3 regions of the Enterobacter bugandensis genome follow, and region 1 is predicted to be linked to each of the others. Evidence: predicted binding sites of a transcription regulator. Region 1 holds the regulator's gene; each other region holds the start of a gene.
What was found. Region 1 encodes PhoB, which activates phosphate uptake and scavenging genes when phosphate is short. Its sites were predicted from a motif close to CTGTCATAAAACTGNCNNAT; they were not measured.
Positions count from the first base shown of each region.

Region 1 (7,495 bases):
GAAGACGTTCTCCGGCATGATGTAGTTCAGGTAAACCGAGAACAGCAGCGCTACGGTCATCACCACCACCGTCACCCACGGCGTACCGCGGCGTGAAGTTTTGGCGAACACCTTCGGCGCGCTGCCCTGCTCCGCCATGCCGTGCAGCATGCGGCCCACGCCAAAGACGTCACTGTTGATGGCCGAAAGCGACGCGGTCAGCACCACAAAGTTCAAAATGCTGGCAGCAAAGGCAATGCCCATATGCTGGAAGGTCAGGACAAACGGGCTACCGTTAGTGCCTACCTGGTTCCACGGGTAGATGGACATAATCACGAACAGCGTACCCACGTAGAACACCAGAATACGCATCGGTACCGAGTTGATGGCGCGCGGAATGGATTTCTCCGGATCTTTCGCTTCCCCGGCGGTGATGCCGATAATCTCGATGCCGCCGTAGGCGAACATTACCATCTGTAGCGACATCACCATCCCGAGCCAGCCGTTGCTGAAGAAGCCGCCATTGCTCCAGAGGTTATGGATGCCGGTCGGCTGGCCGCCGTTGCCAATCCCCCAGATGATGATCCCGAAACCCGCCACAATCATGATGATGATGGTCGCGACCTTGAAGAAGGAGAACCAGAACTCCAGCTCGCCGAACACCTTCACGCTCATCAGATTGACGGCGCAAATGAGCAACACCACGCTCAGCACCCAGATCCAGTGCGGCACCGCCGGGAACCAGACGCCCATGTAGATGCCGAATGCGGTTACGTCGGCAATCGCCACAATCAAAATTTCGAAGCAGTAGGTCCAGCCGGTGATAAACCCGGCCAGCGGGCCGAGGTTTTCCTGCGCGTAGCGGGAGAAGGAGCTGGCAGACGGGTTGTGAACCGACATTTCGCCGAGGGCGCGCATGATGATATACGCCGCCACGCCGCCGATGATGTACGCCAGCAGCACGCTTGGACCGGCCATTTTGATGGCATCTGCCGAGCCATAAAAAAGACCGGTGCCGATAGCAGAGCCCAGCGCCATAAAGCGGATGTGGCGCGTGCTCAATCCACGTTTAAGTTTGTTAGTGCTTTCCATTTAAATCTTGCCATTCAACACGAAAAAAACAAAAAACCACGGGGCCTTAAGCCCCGTGGTTAAACAGTTTGTTGCCGTTGATTAATGAGCGTTCGATGTGACCTGACGCCCTGCAGCACGGTCCCAGATAACCGCCAGAACCAGTGCAACAACGGTAGGCATCAGCCAGGCCAGGCCCTGCTCGGACAGCGGCAGACGCTGTGTCCAGGCTGGCAGAATTTCAGCGAACGCTGATGCTTTAATCCCGTCAAGGATACCAAAAATCAGGCTGATAAACATGGCTGGCGCAATAATTCGTGAGGAGTTATGCCACCACGGACGGGTGAAGCTCAGCACCACCAGCACGATGCACGGCGGATAGATCGCCGTCAGCACCGGAATAGAGACCTGAATCAGGTGGCTCAGACCGAGGTTAGACACCGCCATCGAGAAGATACCGAGGATAAACACCAGGGTACGGTAAGAGAGCGGCAGATACTGCGCAAAGAACTCTGCGCAGGCGCAGGTCAGGCCAACCGCGGTTACCAGACACGCCAGGAAGATCAGCGCCGCCAGCAGCATGCTGCCCGCCCCACCGAAGGTGTGCTGAACGTAAGCGTGCAGGATAGCCGCACCGTTCGCGTTCTGATCAACCAGCATCGCGCTGTCAGAGCCCAGGCGGAACAGCGCCAGATACAGCAGCGTCAGGCCCACACCGGCCATCAGGCCAGCCCAGATGGTATAACGGGTCAGCAAACGCGCTTCGGTCACGCCGCGGGAACGCGCGGCGTTAACGATAACGATACCAAACACCATCGCGCCCAGCGTATCCATCGTCAGGTAGCCGTTCACAAAGCCGTTAGAGAACGCGGCGTTTTTATAGGCATCCATCGCGTCGCTAATCGGGCCGGCTGGCCAGATGATGGCCGCCACGGCCAGCACGATCAGCGCTACAATTTTCAGCGGCGCCAGGAAGTTACCTACCGTGTCCAGCAGCTTGCCCGGATAGAGGGAAACCAGAATCACGATGGCGAAATAAATCAGGCTGTAGATGAACAGCGGCATCGCGCCGTCGCCGGTCAGCGGGGCGATGCCCACTTCGAAGGAAACGGTCGCGGTACGCGGAGTGGCAAACAGCGGACCAACGGCCAGATAGCAGACGGTAGCCAGCAGAACGCCAGCCACTTTGCCAATCGGGGTGCTAAGGCTATCCACGCCGCCACCGACTTTCGCCAGTGCGATAACGGTCAGTACCGGCAGGCCCACGGCAGTAATCAGGAAACCAAACGCGGCGGTCCAGACGTGTTCACCCGCCTGTAAGCCAACCATTGGAGGGAAAATGATGTTGCCTGCGCCAACGAACAGCGCAAATGTCATAAAGCCCAGCGCGATAATGTCACGCGATTTTAAGTGATGGGTCATAAAACCTTACTGCCTGTGGATGTGGTGTTGAAAACGTTGAGATTTTTCGATTTCCCTGACGGGACGATACAGCCGAAAATTTGCTCAATTTCAGCGGGAAATGCTCCCGTCCTGGCGTGGAGAAGAATAGTTTTTCGATTTACCACGCAAATACAGTCGGTCTGACAGTATCTGGGGGGCAATTTAAACGCTTATAACGTTTAAAGGCAAGGAGGGATCGCAAAACCAGAACAATATGCCAGTATGAAAACGCGCACCAGAACAATGCGCTAATTATAGGAAAAACCCATGGCTAATCATGCGAACAAAAAACAGCCAACCGTATAAAATTCACACGCGTTTCGCTTGACTGCAAAGCAAACGGGCCAGCGATGGCTGACCCGTGGAAAGGTAAAATGACACGCCTGCCGTCAGGCGCTCTTTTTGGCAATTAATCGTTCCGGGATAACGAAACTAAAGCGGGTTCCCTTACCCAGGGTACTCTGGATATCAAGACGGCTTTCATGGTGATTCACCGCGTGTTTCACAATCGCCAGCCCCAGGCCGCTTCCCCCCGTCTGCCGCGATCGCGCTTTATCCACCCGGTAGAAGCGCTCGGTCAGGCGCGGAATATGCTCCGGGGCGATCCCCGGCCCGTTATCCTCAACGCTAAACTCGGCGCCTGCCGGCGTATGCTGCCAGCGCACCACGATATCCGTTCCTTCCGGCGTATGGTTTACCGCGTTGTACACCAGGTTGGAGATGGCGCTACGCAGTTCATCCTCGCTGCCCAGCACCTTCAGCGTGTTGTCGACGTCAAAGGTCAGCTGATGTTTTTTATGGCTTAACGTCTGCGCTTCACGCTCGACGACGCGCAGCATCATTGGCACATCAATGGTGTCATTCAGCGCAAGAGAAGGCGCCGCTTCAATCTTTGACAGCGTCAGCAGCTGCTTCACCAGCCCTTCCATACGGTGCGTTTGCTCGCGCATCGTATGCAGCGCTTTTTCACGCGGCGCGCCTTCCAGGGTTTGCTCCTGCATCATCTCCAGGTAGCCCTGCAGCACGGTCAACGGGGTGCGTAGTTCGTGGCTGACGTTGGCGAAAAAGTTACGACGCGCCCCTTCCAGCTGGTGCATCTGGGTGACGTCGCGCGCCACCATCAGCCACTGGCGATCGCTGTAGGGCATCACGCGGATTTCCAGATGGCGACCGTTATTCAGCTTCAGATTGTGGGGACGGGTGAAATCACGCTTTTTCAGATACAGCGTGAACTCGGGATAACGCAGAAGGTTGAGGATGTTCTGACCATTGTCGTCCGGCCAGCGCAGGCCCAGCAGCTGTTGCGCAAGCCCGTTACACCAGAAAATAGTTCCTTCTTCTGTCGTCAGGATCACCGCATCCGGCAGCGACTCTGCGCCGCTGCGAAAGCGTTTGATCAGGCTTCCCAGCTCGCGGCGACGCTTTTTATTACGCATCTGCATCTGGTGCAGGCCGTACAGCAGCGGCTCCCAGCTGCCGCTTCCCGGCGGCGGGGTCATACTGCGGTCCACCCACAGCCACCAGGAGAGACGCAGCAGGTTCCAGAAATGCCAGGCTAACAGCCCGGTGACCGCCGCCAGCAGAAACCACGGCAGATGCCCAAGTAAGGCCCCCAGAAGAAGGGCCGGAATACAGCATAAGATCAGTTCAAAGACGAGCCTTTTCCATGACAGACGTTCCAGCACGCGTCACACTCCTGTCATTATTCAGAAACGGGTCGAGAAACGATAACCCGTGCCGCGGACCGTCTGTACCATGCGATCGTGGCCGCTCAGTTCCAGCGCTTTTCGCAGGCGGCGGATATGTACGTCAACCGTCCGGTCTTCGACATACACGTTAGTTCCCCAGACGTTATTCAGCAACTGCTCGCGGCTGTAAACGCGTTCCGGATGGGTCATAAAGAAGTGCAGGAGTTTAAATTCGGTAGGCCCCATGTCGAGGGGATTTTCGCCGGTCATCACGCGGTGTGACGTTGGGTCAAGGCTGAGGCCCTGCATCTCGATCACCTCTTCCACCGCCATCGGGGAAATACGGCGCATGACGGCCTTAATGCGGGCAACCAGCTCTTTCGGGGAGAAAGGCTTGGTAATGTAATCGTCCGCGCCGGTCTCCAGACCGCGCACGCGATCCTCTTCCTCTCCGCGCGCCGTGAGCATCACCACCGGGATGTCGCGGGTCAGCGCTTCACGCTTCAGATGTTTGATAAACTGCAGTCCGGAGCCGCCGGGCAACATCCAGTCAAGCAGAATCAGATCGGGCCAGGGTTCATTCAGCTGGTTCACCGCGCTGTCATAATCTTCCGCTTCAACCGGCTGGAAGCCATTTTGTTCGAGCACGAAGCACACCATTTCACGAATTGGAGCTTCATCTTCTACGACCAGAATACGTCTCGCCATACTTTGCCCTGTCTTATCTTATTTAAGTTACAAGTTTGTAATGCGGCGCCATTATGCGTCAGATTTATGACAGATTTATGAAAAACAGTACCACTATAAATGGCAAACTGTTGTTTTATTACAGCGGTTATTTTCCTTTCCCTGACAGTTTATAATCGCCCGCATCGTTTTTCGCCACGGATCTCCTATGCGCATACTTCACACCTCGGACTGGCATCTGGGTCAAAATTTTTACAGCAAAAGCCGTGCGGCTGAACATGAAGCGTTCCTGAACTGGCTTCTGGAAACGGCCCAGGCGCACGAGGTGGATGCCATTATTGTGGCGGGTGACATCTTTGATACCGGTTCGCCGCCGAGCTATGCGCGTGAACTGTATAACCGCTTCGTGGTGAACCTGCAGCAGACCGGCTGTCATCTGGTGATTGTCGCCGGTAACCATGACTCCGTCGCCACGCTCAATGAATCCCGCGACATCCTGGCGTTTCTCAATACCACCGTGGTCGCCAGCGCCGGGCACGCGCCGCAGATCCTGAAAAAACGCGACGGGTCGCCGGGCGCGGTACTGTGTCCGATTCCCTTTTTACGTCCGCGGGACATCGTGCAAAGCCAGGCGGGACTATCGGGCGCGGAAAAGCAGCAGCATTTATTGCAGGCCATCACCGACTATTATCACCAGCAGCACGCGGAAGCCTGTGCCCTGCGCGGTGAACAGGCCATTCCGGTCATTGCCACCGGGCACCTCACTACCGTCGGGGCCAGCAAAAGTGACGCGGTCCGCGAGATCTATATCGGTACGCTGGACGCCTTTCCGGCGCAAAACTTCCCGCCCGCGGACTACATCGCACTCGGGCACATTCACCGCGCCCAGGTCATCGGCGGCTGCGAGCATATCCGCTACTGTGGCTCCCCTATTTCGCTCAGCTTCGATGAAACCGGAAAAGCCAAATCCGTGCATCTGGTGAGCTTTGATGAGGGCAAACTCAGCGCCGTCGAGACGCTGGAAGTGCCGGTCACCCAGCCGCTGGCGGTGCTGAAGGGCGATCTGGCTGCCATCACCGCCCAGCTTGAGCAGTGGCGCGGCGCTGAGCTTAACCCGCCCGTCTGGCTGGATATTGAAATCACCACCGATGACTACCTGCACGATATGCAGCGGAAAATTCAGGCGCTGACCGAAGAGTTGCCGGTTGAGGTGCTGCTGGTGCGCCGCAGCCGCGAGCAGCGCGAGAAAATTCTGCTCGGTGCCCAGCGCGAAACGCTTAGCGAATTGCGCGTAGAAGAGGTGTTCGAGCGCCGACTGTCGCAGGAAGAGATCGATGATGCAAAGCGCGTCAGGCTCAACGAGCTGTTCAGCCATACTCTGCACGCCCTCAATGACGAGGAAGAAAACGCATGAAAATTCTGAGCCTGCGCCTGAAAAATCTCAACTCCCTCAAGGGCGAGTGGAAAATTGACTTCACTGCGGAGCCTTTTGCCAGCAACGGCCTGTTTGCCATCACTGGCGCAACCGGCGCGGGTAAAACCACCCTGCTCGATGCCATCTGCCTGGCGCTCTACCACGAAACCCCGCGCCTGAATAAGGTCTCTCAGGCGCAAAACGATCTGATGACGCGCGATACCGCCGAGTGCCTGGCGGAAGTGGAGTTTGAGGTGAAAGGCGTTGCCTATCGCGCATTCTGGAGCCAGAACCGGGCGCGCAACCAGCCGGACGGGAACTTGCAGGCACCGCGCGTGGAGCTGGCCCGCTGCGAGGATGGCAAGATTCTGGCCGATAAGGTGTCGGATAAACTGGAGCAAACCGCGGCGCTCACCGGGCTGGACTACGGCCGTTTTACCCGCTCAATGCTGCTCTCGCAGGGGCAATTTGCCGCCTTCCTCAATGCCAAACCGGCCGACCGCGCAGAACTGCTGGAAGAACTCACCGGCACCGAAATCTACGGCCAGATTTCCGCGATGGTGTTTGAGAAACACAAAGCCGCCCGCAGCGTGCTGGAAAAATGCGAGGCGCAGGCGGCGGGTGTCGTGCTGCTCAGCGAAGAACAACAGCAGCAGTTGCAGCAAAGTTTGCAGGCACTTACTGACGAAGAGAAAACTCTGCTGGCCCAGCAGCAAAGCCAACAGAAAGATTTTCAGTGGCTTACGCGTCATGACGAGCTCGTGCGGGAGCAGCAGCGCGTTGCCGCCCTGCAGCAGCAGGCGCAACAGGCGCAGGCGAACGCGGCGCCGGAACTGGCAAAACTCCAGCTTGCCCAGCCCGCCGCCCAGCTTCGTCCGCTCTGGGAGCATCAGCAGGAGCAAACCGCACGTCTGACGCAAACCCAGCAGCGAATTAACGAAGTAAATACTCGCTTACAGACCAAAACCGCACTGCGCGCGCGGATCCGCAATACCGCCCTGCGTACCCATGAGCGGCTACAGGCCGAACTGACGGCGCTGGGACAGTGGCTGGCGGAGAATGAGCGTTATCGTCTGCTGGGCCAGGAAATTGCCGGCTGGCGCGCCCAGTTCTCACAGCTAAACCGTGACAAAAGTCAGCTCGTCGCGCTTGCTGCGCGGATGACTGAGCTACGTCAGAAGCTGGCTGAGATGCCGGAAAATACGCTGACGCT
Region 1 covers NZ_LT992502.1:1,061,603-1,069,097, reverse strand. Annotated here, with positions in the region: gene proY (proline-specific permease ProY) at 1-1,071, opposite strand, end outside; gene brnQ (branched-chain amino acid transporter carrier protein BrnQ) at 1,153-2,472, opposite strand; gene phoR (phosphate regulon sensor histidine kinase PhoR) at 2,883-4,178, opposite strand; gene phoB (phosphate response regulator transcription factor PhoB) at 4,200-4,889, opposite strand; gene sbcD (exonuclease subunit SbcD) at 5,077-6,282, shown strand; gene sbcC (exonuclease subunit SbcC) at 6,279-7,495, shown strand, end outside.

Region 2 (7,495 bases), 140 kb from region 1:
ATCGACATTCTGACGATAGGATGTTCGTCCATAATGATAACGGATGCCGGTTTCATTTTTAATGCCTCAGATTGTTAAAAGCGTTATGCAGAGTTTTGTAAAACTCTCGAAATGCCGGAAGGATATAAAGTGCAGATCCCTATACCGTAGTATTTCCCTGGAAAGAGCGAAAGCATCCTTGTTTACGTAATGAAAAGAACAGTGCCTCAGCGCGGTCATCTCATTTGGCTGGTGTTGGCAAAAAGATTTTTCTTATTCAGATTTGGTACGCATCTTATTATACAGAGTAAGTTTTTTCCGAAAACCCTGTAAATTAGTCTCCGCTTATTGGTTTGTATTATCTTCTGGATCTTAATGGCTATGTTTTTAAATTTAGCGGAAATATCCTGTTATCCCATTTACCGCATCTTTTCATCTTTATGTAATAACAAAAAATAACAGATGTCTCTTTATGTTGCGTAATTGTTAATAAAAAAGGCCGTCGATTCGGCGGGCGACCCAGGGTCAAAGAGGCGAAAAAGTGCCCTCGCAAGGTGTCAAACCTTCATCTGAAAGTGCTTAAGGCGCATCAACGTCACGCCATCATCGCGCAGGAGAACATGCTATCCACTTTGCTTTCCACTCCTGGAGAGTGAAGCGAAGCTGCTTGTTTTTACATCATTATCATCTTATTAACGCATTCTGCATTCACTTAACGGATGGAGGAAAGTGCTGCCTTTGGTTCATTCTGTGACATTTCACATGGTTCCGAAGCATAAATTAGGAATAGTTATAAAATCGAATACATTGTTAAAATTTAACCATTTAATAACATGCGTGGTAAGTAAATTCCTAAAGCGCTTTAGGAAATAAGAAGTTAGTGCGTAAGTTAAAACGTGCAGTCAGAGAGGTTATTAAGAAGGTGTAACAATTCCTGGCGATGGCTCAGCCCCAGCTTAAGCAGGATGCAGCTAAGACGATAGATAATGCGGCTATAGGGGCGATTCTGCAGAAGGGCAATCTGACGCAGCGTCTTACCGCGGGCAAGCTCCTGCAAAATGGGCCATTCATTGCGGGAAAACCAGTCTTTATCGGACCCCTGCGGTGGGCGGGCATCCATCAGGCTGTGTTGAAGCCCTGCCGCGTTCATCTGACGTTCCAGCACGTGAAAAGGCCCCGCCGCTTTGCAGAAGAGGCGGGTATCATAATTATCTGCCCGGACCAGTAGCCACGGCGTCAGGAAGGGGGGATACAGGCTATGCCTTCTTAACTGATCCAGTTGATCAATCAGCCCGGTGGAACGGCTTTCTACATCCACCACCAGACGCGCTGAAGGCCATTGTGCCTGAGCGCCGAGCGCATCATCCAGCGAGATATAGTCGCAACAGCTGCTCAGGGGAAACTGCCCATTGAGAAAACCGGTGCGCAGAAAATGATCCTCCGTGACCAGAATGATAAACGGAGCGTCGGTTTTTCGGGGCTGGCTGATGGACTGGCTCAAAAACTCGAGCCGGTCGAAAAAGGGGGGAGCAAAAGGTGAGCGCGTAAATCCCAGTGCATCACTTCCTGTACGCCGCCGCCGGTAACGGCGCACTGTCATTCGCATGGTCTCCCTCCTGGAAATGGCTCTTTAATCCTCCGGCCATGTCCAGGACGGCCAGTAATATCCCTGGCCGAGATCTGCGCCTGCCTGCAGTGCCCAGGTGCGATCGCGTTCAGTCTCAATACCTTCGATGAGCACGCTCCCGGCCAGCTGAAAGCAACGTGAAACCAGTTGCCTCAGCGCGGGTGTGGCGCGTAAACGCCAGAATGCGCCCTTATCAATTTTGATGCCGTTCAACGGTAATCGACAAAATAAAAACGGCTGAATGACCGTTTCGTCGATGTCATCCAGCCATATACTGTGCCCCTGTTCCCGGAGTTTCGACAGGTTTTGAATGACGCGCTGCTTCTGTGCGGCAGAGAAAGCCAGAAAGGCAGAGAGATCAACAATCTCGATATTCAGCGGCGTGTTTTTCAGATTGATGAGCCGCTGAAAAGACGCTGGCTCTGTCATAACGGTTATCGGCAGATTAATAAAAAGGTTATTACCGTGCGGCGTCTTTTTTAGTGCGGCAAGCTGCGCTTCAAGCAGCGTCATTGACCAGCCTGCCGACTGATGGCGAAAAAAATCCTCGCTGTGCTGCGTTTCGGACAGAATGCTAAGCACCTCCACGCCAACCTGACGCTGAGAGGTGAGGGCGACGACAGGCTCCAGTTTGATGCCGACGATGTCCTGAGAAATAAACTGTAATCGGGGGGGCGTATCGAACGGGTTGTGCGCTGTCACTCCATTGTCCTGTTGTCTGTCAGCCTCCAGGCGGCCGGGAAACCTTGCTCTAGTGTGACGAGCCGACGAGCAGGAAAACAGCAGGCGTTACTTAAATACAACTAAGCCTTTTCGCAGCGCTAAATTTTACGGTGAAACAGTGAGAAATGTTGAGAAAATAGCCGTATTTACAATCGGCTAGCGGTAATTGCCCCCGAAAACGGAAAAGGCATTGACTCACCTGACATTGACCGTATAATTCTTCGCGTTTCACCACCGCGAAGTTCACTCTTCTCAGTGCGCCCTTAGCTCAGTTGGATAGAGCAACGGCCTTCTAAGCCGTAGGTCGTAGGTTCGAATCCTACAGGGCGTGCCATTTAGAAACAGGCACTTACGCCAGTTTCAAACCAGCCTGATTTTCTCCTTGTGTCGTATTTGCGTCATGGTTGCCAAAATGGCCTCAATTTTCCGTGCGTGTTCACTTAAATGGTTCAGCGCAAGGTGAGCATCCCCTTTTATCACGCATTAACTTGAGCAGGATCCTGCAGAGATTTGCGCTTGCCAAAGCATAGATAATGCGTATAGTTCTCATTTGCATTGCAACCAATATATTCTAAGGCCCGTCCACGGGCTATTTTTGCGCGCACTTTCAAACGAGTTAACGATGAACAACACCAAAATGCACAAAACGCTGCTGGCGCTCGCCATTGGCGCGGTTACACATTCCGCCTGGGCGGCAGAGGATAAAAAAGAAGACACCATCGTTGTGCAGTCTGCACCTGCCGGCGACTTTAAACCCGGTGGCGACCAGCTGGTGCCGGCCTTCCTTGACGGGCAGGTGGCCAACGGCGGGCGAATGGGGATGCTCGGCCAGCAGAACGCCATGGACGTGCCGTTCAACATCATCAGCTACACCTCAAAACTGGTGGAAGATCAGCAGGCGAAAACCATTGCTGACGTGGTCGCCAACGACGCGGGCGTACAGTTTGTGCAGGGTTACGGCAACAGCGCGGAAACCTTCCGCATTCGCGGCCTGAAGTTTGACGGCGACGACATGACCTTCGGCGGCCTCTCCGGCGTGCTGCCGCGTCAGGTGGTGGATGCCCAGATGGTCGACCGCATTGAGATCTTCAAAGGGGCCAACTCCCTGATGAACGGCGCGGCAAGCTCGGGCGTGGGCGGGATGATTAACCTTGAGCCAAAGCATGCCGGGGAAACGCCGCAGGCGAAAGTGGGCGTGGACTACACCTCTGATTCCCAGATTGGCACCACGCTGGATGCGGGGCGTCGCTTTGGCGATAACGACCAGTTCGGCGCGCGCGTGAACCTCGTGCATCGTGAAGGGGAAACCGGCGTACCGAACGACCGCCGCCGCACCACGCTGCTCTCCACCGGCCTGGACTACAAAGGCGACCGCTTCCGCACCTCGCTGGATCTGGGCTATCAGAAGAAAACCTTCCACGGCAGCCCGACCAGCGTCAACATCTCGGCGGTGGACTTCGTGCCTGAACCGCCGAAAAACGATCGTAACTTCTCGCAGAAGTGGGCCTACAGCGATATCGAAAACGAGTTCGGGATGTGGCGCAGCGAGTATGACATCACCGACAGCTGGACCGCCTATACCGGCCTGGGCGCGCAGCACGCGCATGAAGAAGGGATCTACAGCGCGCCGAAGCTGGTGGACAAGAGCGGCAAGGCGACGGCCAGCCGTCTGGATACCAATCGCATCAGCGATTCCGTCAGCGGGATGGCGGGCATTCGCGGCAACTTCAACACCGGCTTCGTCTCGCACAAGGTCAACGTCGGGTACTCCGCAATGACCAAAAACGAAAAAATCGCCTGGAAAATGTCGGCGGCGAAGGATAACCCGACCACCAACATCTACCACAACACCGGCGTGGATATGCCGGACAGCACCAACTTCAACGGCTCCGGCGGTAAATACAGCGATCCGCTGACCAGCGGGCGCACCCGCACCCAGGGCTGGCTGCTGAGCGATACCCTGGGCGTGTTTGATGACAAGCTGCTGTTCACCGCAGGCGCGCGCCATCAGAAAGTGGTCGTTCGCGGGTATAACAAAATTACCGGCGCAGAGAACGACGCGGACGGCTTCGACGGCAGCCGCTGGATGCCAACCTACGGCGTGGTTTACAAACCGTGGGAAGAAATTTCCCTCTACGCCAACCACACCGAAGCGCTGCAGCCGGGCAAAACCGCACCTAACACCGCCACCAACTACGGCCAGAGCACCGGCATCGTTCACTCTAAGCAGAACGAAGTGGGCGTGAAGGCGGACTTCGGGCGCGTGGGCGGCTCTCTGGCGCTGTTTGAGATTAAAATGCCCTCGGCGATCCTCGATGCTAACAATCACTACGGCCTGGACGCTGAACAGCGCAACCGTGGCGTGGAGCTGAACGTCTTCGGCGAGCCGATGCTCGGGATGCGTCTGAACGCCAGCGCCACCTGGCTGCAGGCGGAGCTAACCAAAACCAAAAACGGCGTGAACCAGGGCAACGATGCAATTGGTATTCCGAACTTCTACGCCGTGCTGGGCGCGGAGTACGACATCAAGCCGGTTGACGGCCTGACAGCGACCGCGCGCGTGAACCACTCCGGCACGCAGTATGCCGACCTCGCGAACAGCAAAAAGCTGGATAGCTACACCACGCTGGATCTGGGCATGCGCTATCGCTTCGCGGTGAACCACAACGCAAACCAGATGACCGTGCGCGCGGGCATCGACAACGTGACCAATGAGAACTACTGGGCCAGCGTGGACGATTCCGGTACCTACATCACTCAGGGCGAACCGCGTACCTTTAAGGTCTCGGTGGGCTACGAGTTCTAAGCGTTCCACCTCGTTATCCGGGGCACGGATGCCCCCATCCTTCCGTCATCGTGTTATAAAATTGTAATAAAAGCTTCTTACACTGGTCGCCAACTCTTTTACCTCTTGGCCAATGACAGGAAGCCGCTATGGGCAGACCCCTCAAATCCGTTTTTAAAAAAGAACATCGCGACGACATCGCTAACCGCAGCGCAAACCCGGTATTCTCCGAGGTGGCGGAGGTGTTCCTCTCCCGCCGCCGTTTTCTCCAGATGGGGGCCGTTGCGGGGGCCGCCGTATCATTCCCGTTTCTGATCAAACCTGAGAACGCCATTGCCGCGGTATCGAAGCCTTCCGCGCTGGCAAAAGCGGTTTCCCTGGGCTTTACCAGCATCGACGTCTCCACCGAAGATACGGTCAGGGTGCCGGAAGGCTATATTGCCCGCCCGTTCTATCGCTGGGGGGACCCGACGGGGATCAAAAACAACATGCCAGCCTTTAAGCCGGACGCCAGCAACACTACGGATGAACAGGCCGTGCAGGCGGGCATGCACCACGACGGCATGGCGTGGTTTAGCCTGCCGCAGGGGGAGCAAAACCCGGAGCATGGCCTGCTGGCGATGAACCATGAATACATCGACAACGGGATGCTGTTTACCGACGGTACGGCGAACTGGAGCCTCGACAAGGCCCGCAAGGGGCAGAACGCGATGGGCGTGTCGGTGGTGGAAGTGAAAAAAGCGGGCAGCGACTGGCAGGTGGTACGCCCGTCTTCATATGCCCGCCGCATCACCGTCAATACGCCGATGCAGCTTACCGGCCCGGCGCGGCATCAGGACTTAATGAAAACCGCCGCCGACCCGCAGGGGGAACGCGTGCTGGGCACCATGCAAAACTGCGCTAACGGCCACACGCCGTGGGGCACCTATCTCACCTGCGAGGAAAACTGGTCGGATATTTTTGTCAAAAAAGCCGATCTCAATCCGCTGGAAAAACGCTACGGCATCAGCGACAGCGATGAATCCTACCGCTGGAACGAGGTGGACGAGCGGTTCAGCGTCGATAAAACCCCTAACGAACCCAACCGTTTCGGCTGGGTCGTGGAGATCGATCCTTACGACCCGACCTCTACGCCACGCAAGCATACCGCGCTCGGTCGCTTCAAGCATGAGGGGGCTGCCGTCACGCTCGCCGCTGATAATCGCGTGGTGGTCTATATGGGTGACGATCAGAAGTTTGAGTACATCTATAAGTTTGTCTCGGACAAAAAATACGATCCCGCGAACCGTGAAGCCAATATGCAGCTGCTGACCTCCGGCACGCTGTACGTCGCCAGGTTCAACGAGGACGGGAGCGGAGACTGGCTGCCGCTGATCTTCGGGCAAAATGGCCTGGATAAGAGTAAAGGGTTTGAAAGCCAGGGCGATCTGCTGATTAAAACCCGCCTGGCGGCCGACGCGGTGGGGGCGACCAAAATGGATCGCCCCGAATGGATAGCCGTCGATCCGCACGCCAGCGGCAGCGTCTACTGTACGCTCACCAACAACAGCGATCGCGGGAAAGAGGGGAAAGCGCCGGTGGATGCCGCCAACCCGCGCGCCAACAACGTGTTTGGGCATATCATGCACTGGCACGAAGACGGCGCGGACCCTGCTGCCGCACGCTTTAAGTGGGATATTCTGGTCATGGCCGGACGCACCGACGGCGACGATCCGAAGGCCAAAGGCTCCATGCAGGGCGCGGCATTCGGCAGTCCGGACGGACTCTCTTTCGATCATCAGGGCGTCCTGTGGATCCAGACCGACGTCTCCTCCAGCACCATCAATAAGAAAGCGTACGAGGGAATGGGCAATAACCAGATGGTGGCGACCATTCCGGGCACCAACGAGTATCGCCGTTTCCTGACCGGGCCGCGCGGGTGTGAGATCACCGGCATTGCGTTTACGCCGGACAACCGCACGCTGTTTATCAACATTCAGCACCCAGGGGAGGGCGGGGATGATATTACCGACCCGGCCAATCCTCGCGCCGTCTCTAACTGGCCGGACGCCAGCCCGAACGGACGCCCGCGATCGTCCACGGTGGTGATCGTGAAAGCGGACGGCGGAATTATCGGGTCGTGACGTTTATCCGCCGGGCGCACGCGCTGGCCCGGCGTTAAGCTTGCTACCACCAGCATGAAGTGTTAAAACGTGCCCCTTCTAAAAAAGAGACAGGGGTAGGGCGTGAAAGACGCGTCATCCGCTTCAGGCCATGGTCGCGCTGAAGCCTCGTCGGATCAGAATCCGACGCTGCAACGTGGTTTGCAAAATCGACATATTCAGTTAATTGCCCTCGGCGGCGCAATCGGTACCGGGCTGTTTCTCGGCATCGGCCCCGCC
Region 2 covers NZ_LT992502.1:1,201,391-1,208,885, forward strand. Annotated here, with positions in the region: gene fimZ (fimbria biosynthesis transcriptional regulator FimZ) at 1-56, opposite strand, end outside; gene DG357_RS05760 (helix-turn-helix transcriptional regulator) at 869-1,585, opposite strand; gene DG357_RS05765 (EAL domain-containing protein) at 1,610-2,308, opposite strand; tRNA gene DG357_RS05770 (tRNA-Arg) at 2,587-2,663, shown strand; partial or broken gene DG357_RS22930 (hypothetical protein) at 2,679-2,797, opposite strand; gene DG357_RS05775 (TonB-dependent receptor) at 2,952-5,135, shown strand; gene DG357_RS05780 (PhoX family protein) at 5,264-7,237, shown strand; gene pheP (phenylalanine transporter) at 7,340-7,495, shown strand, end outside.
Region 2: DG357_RS05780 (PhoX family protein) is a predicted target of PhoB. The motif match lies at 5,186-5,205, and genes of this name have one in related genera.

Region 3 (7,495 bases), 690 kb from region 1:
GCCAGCACCGCCGACGCGCGGGCTAGCTGTTCGCTAAGCATTTTTTGCAGATGCGGTTGTCCGGCCTCATTGGGGCCGGGGGTATCGAGCAGCGTCAGCTGCCCGAGGTGCGCATCCAGACCCGCAAGATGCACGAACTCCACTTCAATCACCGGAATATGTTCGATGGCCGCGTATTCAGAGAACGGAAACGCCACGCCCAGCGCCTGGGAGAGCCTCACCAGGTCATTGAGACTTTTCAGGCAATGAAATATTGGCTGCGCCCCGAGATGATGCTTTTCAAAGGCCTCGCCTTTCTCAATACGCTCCAGCAGCGTATTCATGTCCTTATCAATTTCCAGTTGCAGAGCCAGCTTGCCGCGATCGTAATCGCCAAGCTTTTTCTGCAGCAGGTGAATCAAATCATCAATAGGAGAGACATGTGAGAAGTGGAGCACCGGCTCTTTCTGACCTGGCGTATGACGGATCAGCGTAGGCAGCGCCGTCATTGGGCGGTTGCGGTTCGGCAACACTTCGGTACCCACAATGGCATTAATGGTGGTCGATTTCCCCGCTTTCATCGTGCCAACGATAGCCAGAACCATTTCCAGACGTGTTATTTTGCGTAATTCATTATTCAGCGTTGCCTGCTGCGCTTCGACGCCGCGCGCACTAAAATGCAAAGGCAGCACGTTGTTCTTTTCACCTGTAATAGCAGCCGTCGTGCTCTCCAGCTTCGCTGTCGGCATTGATTTCAGGGTATCGAGATTTTGCAGGGCAAGCTGTAACAAACGCTCAGCTTCCTGACTTAATTCAAAAATGGTCTGTGTGTGCATGATAAAAGCCTTTCCTTAACGCAAATTTATTACTTTTATTAAGCCACTTGTATTAATTATGATGTTCAGGCTTATATGATCACGTGTGGAAAACATGTTCACCAAAATATAACTAATTGAAGATAATCAGAAATAAATGGCTATCCCTGCATGGCGTGTAAAGCTCTCCTCAAGGCCTGAAAGCCAAAAGATAAAAAGCCTGGCCCATTTTAAGAAGCTTCAGGATATATCATCATTATTTACCCACCTAAAAAGAGAGGGATAGGCCGCCAACATAAGAAATGCATGGCAGTAAAGTTCGAAGATAAATAACAATGCGTTGCTTCACCTTATCCGAAATGAAGGTGCGTAGCAATTTGCCGCAATAAAATATTCGATATATTTAGCGACTTCTCTTTCCACCGTGTTAATGACGTTAGCATCGCTTAGCTGACTGACAGTAAGTGTCACTCGCAACACATTTTCTGCGTTTTTTAAATTCACAATAGCACCGACAAAAGTGTGGATTTGCGTTATACTTGCCGCCTTTTTCGGCACTCTGCCGTCATTTAGCTGGCACTTTCCAGCGCGTTAACACTTTTGAGGATACCGACATGCAACTCCCACACTGCCCAAAATGCAATTCTGAATACACCTACGAAGATAATGGCATGTTCATCTGCCCGGAATGTGCACACGAATGGAATGATGCCGAGCCAGCGCAGGACGCTGATGCGCTGGTCGTCAAAGATGCCAACGGTAATCTGCTGGCGGATGGCGACAGCGTCACCGTGGTGAAAGATCTTAAGGTGAAAGGCAGCTCTTCCATGCTGAAGATCGGCACCAAAGTGAAGAATATCCGTCTGGTGGAAGGCGATCATAATATCGATTGCAAAATTGACGGCTTCGGTCCGATGAAACTGAAATCTGAGTTCGTGAAAAAGAACTGATTTAACCCGCCCGGTAGCACTTCGCTTACCGGGCTTTCGGGAACTACACTTAACGGGCTTTTCTTACGTGAGGTAAAGATTATGCCGTTAAGTCCCTACATCTCTTTTGCCGGCAACTGTGCAGAGGCTACCGCCTTCTATCAGCAGGCCGTCGGCGCAGAACTCCTCTATAAAATCACCTTCGGCGAAATGCCAAAAAGCGATAACAGCGAAGAAGGCTGTCCGTCCGGCATGCAGTTTCCGGATTCGGCTATCGCTCACTCCAACGTTCGCATTGCGGGCAGCGATATCATGATGAGCGACGGGCTGCCGCCGGGCAGCAGCGCACAGTACGCGGGCTTCACGCTGGTACTCGACACGCAGGATGTGTCAGAAGGCAAGCGCTGGTTCGACAACCTTGCCGATGGCGGGAATATCGACATGGCCTGGCAGGAAACCTTCTGGGCGCACGGCTTCGGTAAGGTCACCGACAAGTACGGCGTGCCGTGGATGATTAACGTCGTTAAGCAGCAGCACTAATTTTTCGGGCGGTGGGCGGTCTGCCTCCGCCTGTCATCAAACTCCCCTCAACTCTTCAAACTCCCGCAACCTGCACTTAACCCAAATGTCATATTGATGCGCCAGCATGAGGCCACATTTATCGTGAGGCCCAGCACATGCACACTGTTATCCGCGTCGAGAAACTGAGCAAGACCTTCAATCACAACAAGGCGCTGCATGCCGTTGATCTGACCGTCCAGCAGGGCGAAATGGTGGCGCTGCTGGGGCCGTCAGGTTCAGGAAAATCCACCCTTCTGCGTCACTTAAGCGGCCTTATTACCTGCGATAAAACGCCGGAAAGCCGCGTCGAGCTGCTGGGTAACACCGTGCAGCATGCAGGCCGTCTGGCGAGCGATATTCGCGAAAGCCGCGCCCGGACGGGCTACATCTTTCAGCAGTTCAACCTGGTGAACCGCCTGACGGTGCTGGAGAACGTGCTGATTGGCGCGCTCGGCAGCACCCCGTTCTGGCGCACCTGCCTGCGCTGGTTCTCCCCATCACAGAAGCAGGAGGCCTTACAGGCGCTGACCCGCGTCGGCATGGCGCACTTCGCCCACCAGCGCGTGTCCACGCTGTCCGGCGGGCAGCAGCAGCGCGTCGCTATCGCCCGCGCCCTGATGCAGAAAGCCAAAATCATTCTCGCCGATGAGCCCATCGCCTCGTTGGATCCGGAGTCGGCCCGCATCGTGATGGAAACCCTGCGCGACATCAACCAGAACGACGGCATCACCGTGGTGGTGACGCTGCATCAGGTGGATTACGCCCTGCGCTACTGCGAGCGCATCGTCGCCCTGCGTCAGGGCCACGTGTTCTTCGATGGCGCCAGCCATCAGTTTGATAACGAACGTTTTGACCATCTCTACCGCAGCGTAAACCGCGTCGAAGAACGCGCGCAGGCTGCTTAACGTCCCGATAACGAGGAATGGAAATGAACTACAAAGCCGTTGCCGCGCTGGCCTTCACCAGCATGTTCAGCATCAGCACCCTGTTAAGCCCGGCGTACGCCGAAGAGCAGGAAAAAGCGTTGAACTTTGGCATCATTTCAACGGAATCACAGCAAAACCTGAAGCCGCAGTGGGAACCGTTCCTGAAAGATATGGAAACCAAACTGGGGATCAAAGTGAACGCCTTCTTCGCCCCGGACTACGCGGGCATCATTCAGGGGATGCGCTTTAACAAAGTGGACATCGCCTGGTACGGCAACCTTTCCGCCATGGAAGCGGTGGACCGCGCCAACGGTCAGGTCTTTGCCCAGACCGTTGCGGCAGATGGTTCTCCAGGATACTGGAGCGTGCTGATCGTGAACAAAGACAGCCCGATCAACAACCTCAACGACATGATCGCCAAACGCAAAGATCTGACCTTTGGTAACGGCGATCCGAACTCCACCTCCGGCTTCCTCGTCCCTGGCTACTACGTCTTCGCGAAAAACAACATCTCCGCCAGCGACTTTAAGCGCACCGTAAACGCCAGCCACGAAACCAACGCGCTGGCCGTGGCGAACAAGCAGGTGGACGTTGCCACCAACAACACCGAAAACCTCGACAAGCTGAAAACCTCCGCGCCGGACAAGCTGAAAGAGCTAAAGGTCATCTGGAAATCCCCGCTGATCCCCGGCGATCCGATCGTCTGGCGCAAAAATCTCTCCGAAAGCACCAAGGACAAGGTCTACGACTTCTTTATGAACTACGGCAAAACGCCGGAAGAGAAAGCGGTTCTGGAACGTCTGGGCTGGGCACCGTTCCGCGCGTCCAGCGATCTGCAGCTGGTCCCGATTCGCCAGCTGGCGCTGTTTAAGCAGATGCAGGCCGTGAAGGACAACAAAGGGCTGAAGGAAGAGGAGAAGACCAGCAAAGTCTCTGAAATCCAGGCCCAGCTGGAAGACCTCGACCGCCTGACCGCCGCGCTGGGTGCGATGACGAGCGTGAATAAAGCGGTGCAGTAACACAAGTCCCCTCTCCCTTGGGGGAGAGGGGGAACAGATTAAGGAGCCAACATGCAAACCATCACCCTCCCGCCGCCGAAGCGCAGCTGGTTCTCGCTCATAAGCTGGGCCATCCTGCTGGCGGTACTCGTTATCTCCTGGAAGGGCGCGGAGATGGATCCGCTGCTGCTCTTCAAAGATTCCGGCAACATGGCGACCTTCGCCGCCGACTTCTTCCCGCCGGATTTCAGCCAGTGGCAGGACTACCTCAGCGAAATGGCCATCACCCTGCAAATCGCCGTCTGGGGCACCGCCCTCGCCGTCGTTCTCTCCATTCCGTTCGGCCTGATGAGCGCCGAAAACATCGTGCCGTGGTGGGTATACCAGCCGATGCGTCGCCTGATGGACGCCTGTCGCGCCATCAACGAAATGGTCTTTGCGATGCTATTTGTGGTCGCCGTTGGCCTGGGTCCGTTCGCGGGCGTGATGGCGCTGTTCATCCACACCACCGGCGTGCTCTCCAAGCTGCTCTCGGAAGCGGTCGAAGCCATCGAGCCCGGCCCGGTGGAAGGTATTCGCGCAACCGGCGCCAACAAAATCGAAGAGATCCTCTACGGCGTCCTGCCGCAGGTGATGCCGCTGCTGATCTCCTACTCGCTGTACCGCTTCGAGTCCAACGTTCGTTCCGCCACCGTGGTCGGTATGGTGGGCGCAGGCGGGATTGGCGTCACCCTGTGGGAAGCGATTCGCGGTTTCCAGTTCCAGCAAACCTGCGCCCTGATGGTGCTTATCATCGTCACCGTCAGCCTGCTGGATTTCCTCTCTCAACGCTTGCGTAAGCACTTCATCTGATTAGCGAGGCTTTGATTGGTATGCACTTATCCAGACATCCGACCAGTTACCCTACCCGCTGGCAAGAGATTGCGGCCAGGCTCGAAGTGGAGCTGCGCACGCATTACCGCTGCGGTGACTACCTGCCCGCCGAGCAGCAGCTTGCCGACCGCTACGAGGTGAACCGCCACACTCTGCGCCGCGCCATTGACCAGCTGGTGGAGCGCGGCTGGGTCCAGCGCCGTCAGGGCGTTGGCGTGCTGGTGCTGATGCGCCCGTTTGACTACCCGCTCAACGCCCAGGCGCGTTTTAGCCAGAATCTGCTGGATCAGGGTAGCCATCCAACCAGCGAAAAGCTGCTCTCGGTTCTGCGCCCGGCCTCCCGCCACGTGGCGGATGCGCTCGGGATTCAGGAGGGTGACAACGTCGTACACCTGCGTACGTTGCGCCGGGTCAACGGCGTGGCGGTCTGCCAGATTGACCACTACTTCGCGGACCTCACCCTCTGGCCCGTGCTGCAACATTTCGCCAGCGGTTCCCTGCATGATTTCCTTCAGGACGCGACGGGTATCGCGCTCAAACGCACCCAGACGCGCATCAGCGCCCGCCGTGCACAGGCGAAAGAGAGCAAGGTGCTGGAGATCCCCAACATGGCCCCGCTGCTCTGCGTGCGCACCCTCAACCACCGTGACGGCGAGATCAACGCGACGGAATACTCCGTCAGCCTGACCCGCGCCGACATGATTGAATTCACCATGGAGCACTGAATGCACTTCGACACCTCCACCCGACAGCGCTGGATGCGCGTGCTGGCCCATAGCCAGCCTGCTGCGCTGGCCGCCCGCATGAACGCACTCGGCCTGACGCCGGACTACGACACGATCCGCGCGCCGGAGATCGGCCTGGTGCAGATCCAGGCACGCATGGGCGGCACCGGCGAGCGCTTCTTCGCCGGCGATGCCACCCTCACCCGCGCGGCTATCCGCCTTAACAGCGGCACGCTGGGTTATAGCTACGTACTTGGGCGAGACAAAACGCACGCCGAGCGCTGCGCGGTGATCGACGCGCTTTTACAGGAACACCCGCATTTCCAGACGTTAATGGAAACCCTTATTGCCCCGCTGGAAGCCGACCGCGCCGCACGCCTTGCCGCGCGTCAGGCCGAAGTGAACACCAGCCGGGTCGACTTCTTTACGCTCGTTCGCGGAGACAACGCATGACGCTTCAACCTGCTTTTACCCTGGCCGTCCAGGATGCCCAACAGAGTTTCCGTCGCCTGCTGAAAGCCATGAGCGAGCCCGGCGTGATCGTCTCGCTGCACCAGCTCTCGCAGGGCTGGCTGCCGCTGAACCTCGCCTCCACCAGCGTGCTGCTGACGCTGGCGGACAACGACACCCCGGTATGGCTGTCAGGCGCATTGCTGAACGATATCGCCAGCCAGAACCTGCGCTTTCACACCAGCGCGCCGCTGGTCGAGCAGCCCCAGCAGGCGGTCTTTGCCGTGGCCGACGAACAGATCAGCCATGAACAGCTTAACGCCCTGAGCGAAGGCAGCGCCGTCGCACCGGAAACCAGCGCCACGCTGATTTTGCAGGTCTCCAGCCTGAGCGGTGGCCGCATGCTTCGCCTGACGGGCGCAGGCATCGCCGACGAGCGGATGGTCGCGCCCCAGCTACCGGAGTGCATCATCCATGAGCTGACCGAGCGCCCGCACCCGTTCCCGCTCGGCATTGACCTGATCCTGACCTGCGGGGAGCGCCTGCTGGCAATCCCGCGGACTACCCACGTGGAGGTGTGCTGATGTACGTAGCCGTCAAAGGAGGCGAAAAGGCGATCGCCGCCGCTCATGCCTTACAGGAGCACAGACGCCGGGGCGATGAACAGCTTCCCGAGCTGAGCGTCGCCCAAATTGAGCAACAGCTTAACCTCGCGGTTGACCGCGTGATGACCGAGGGCGGCGTTGCTGACCGCGAGCTTGCAGCGCTGGCGCTCAAGCAGGCCAGCGGCGATAACGTGGAAGCCATCTTCCTGCTGCGCGCCTGGCGCACCACCGTTCCCCGTCTGGCAGTCAGCGAGCCGGTGAACACGGCGGAAATGCGCCTGGAGCGCCGAATCTCTGCCGTTTATAAAGACATTCCCGGCGGCCAGCTGCTTGGCCCGACTTACGACTACACCCATCGTCTGCTGGACTTCACGCTGCTGGCGAACGGCGAAGCCCCAACGCTCAGCACTTCAGACGTCGAACAGGAACCGTCTCCGCACGTCTTCAGCCTGCTGGCAAACCAGGGGCTGGCGAAAGCGGAAGAAGACACTGGCGCCACGCCGGACGACGTCACCCGCACGCCGCCGGTCTACCCGTGCTCACGCTCGTCCCGCCTGCAACAGCTGATGCGCGGCGACGAAGGGTATCTGCTGGCGCTGGCCTACTCCACACAGCGCGGCTACGGGCGCAACCA
Region 3 covers NZ_LT992502.1:371,680-379,174, reverse strand. Annotated here, with positions in the region: gene crfC (clamp-binding protein CrfC) at 1-815, opposite strand, end outside; gene DG357_RS01840 (zinc ribbon domain-containing protein YjdM) at 1,409-1,744, shown strand; gene yjdN (VOC family metalloprotein YjdN) at 1,826-2,263, shown strand; gene phnC (phosphonate ABC transporter ATP-binding protein) at 2,401-3,189, shown strand; gene phnD (phosphonate ABC transporter substrate-binding protein) at 3,213-4,229, shown strand; gene phnE (phosphonate ABC transporter, permease protein PhnE) at 4,281-5,060, shown strand; gene phnF (phosphonate metabolism transcriptional regulator PhnF) at 5,081-5,806, shown strand; gene phnG (phosphonate C-P lyase system protein PhnG) at 5,807-6,259, shown strand; gene phnH (phosphonate C-P lyase system protein PhnH) at 6,256-6,840, shown strand; gene DG357_RS01800 (carbon-phosphorus lyase complex subunit PhnI) at 6,840-7,495, shown strand, end outside.
Region 3: phnC (phosphonate ABC transporter ATP-binding protein) is a predicted target of PhoB. The motif match lies at 2,294-2,313, and genes of this name have one in related genera.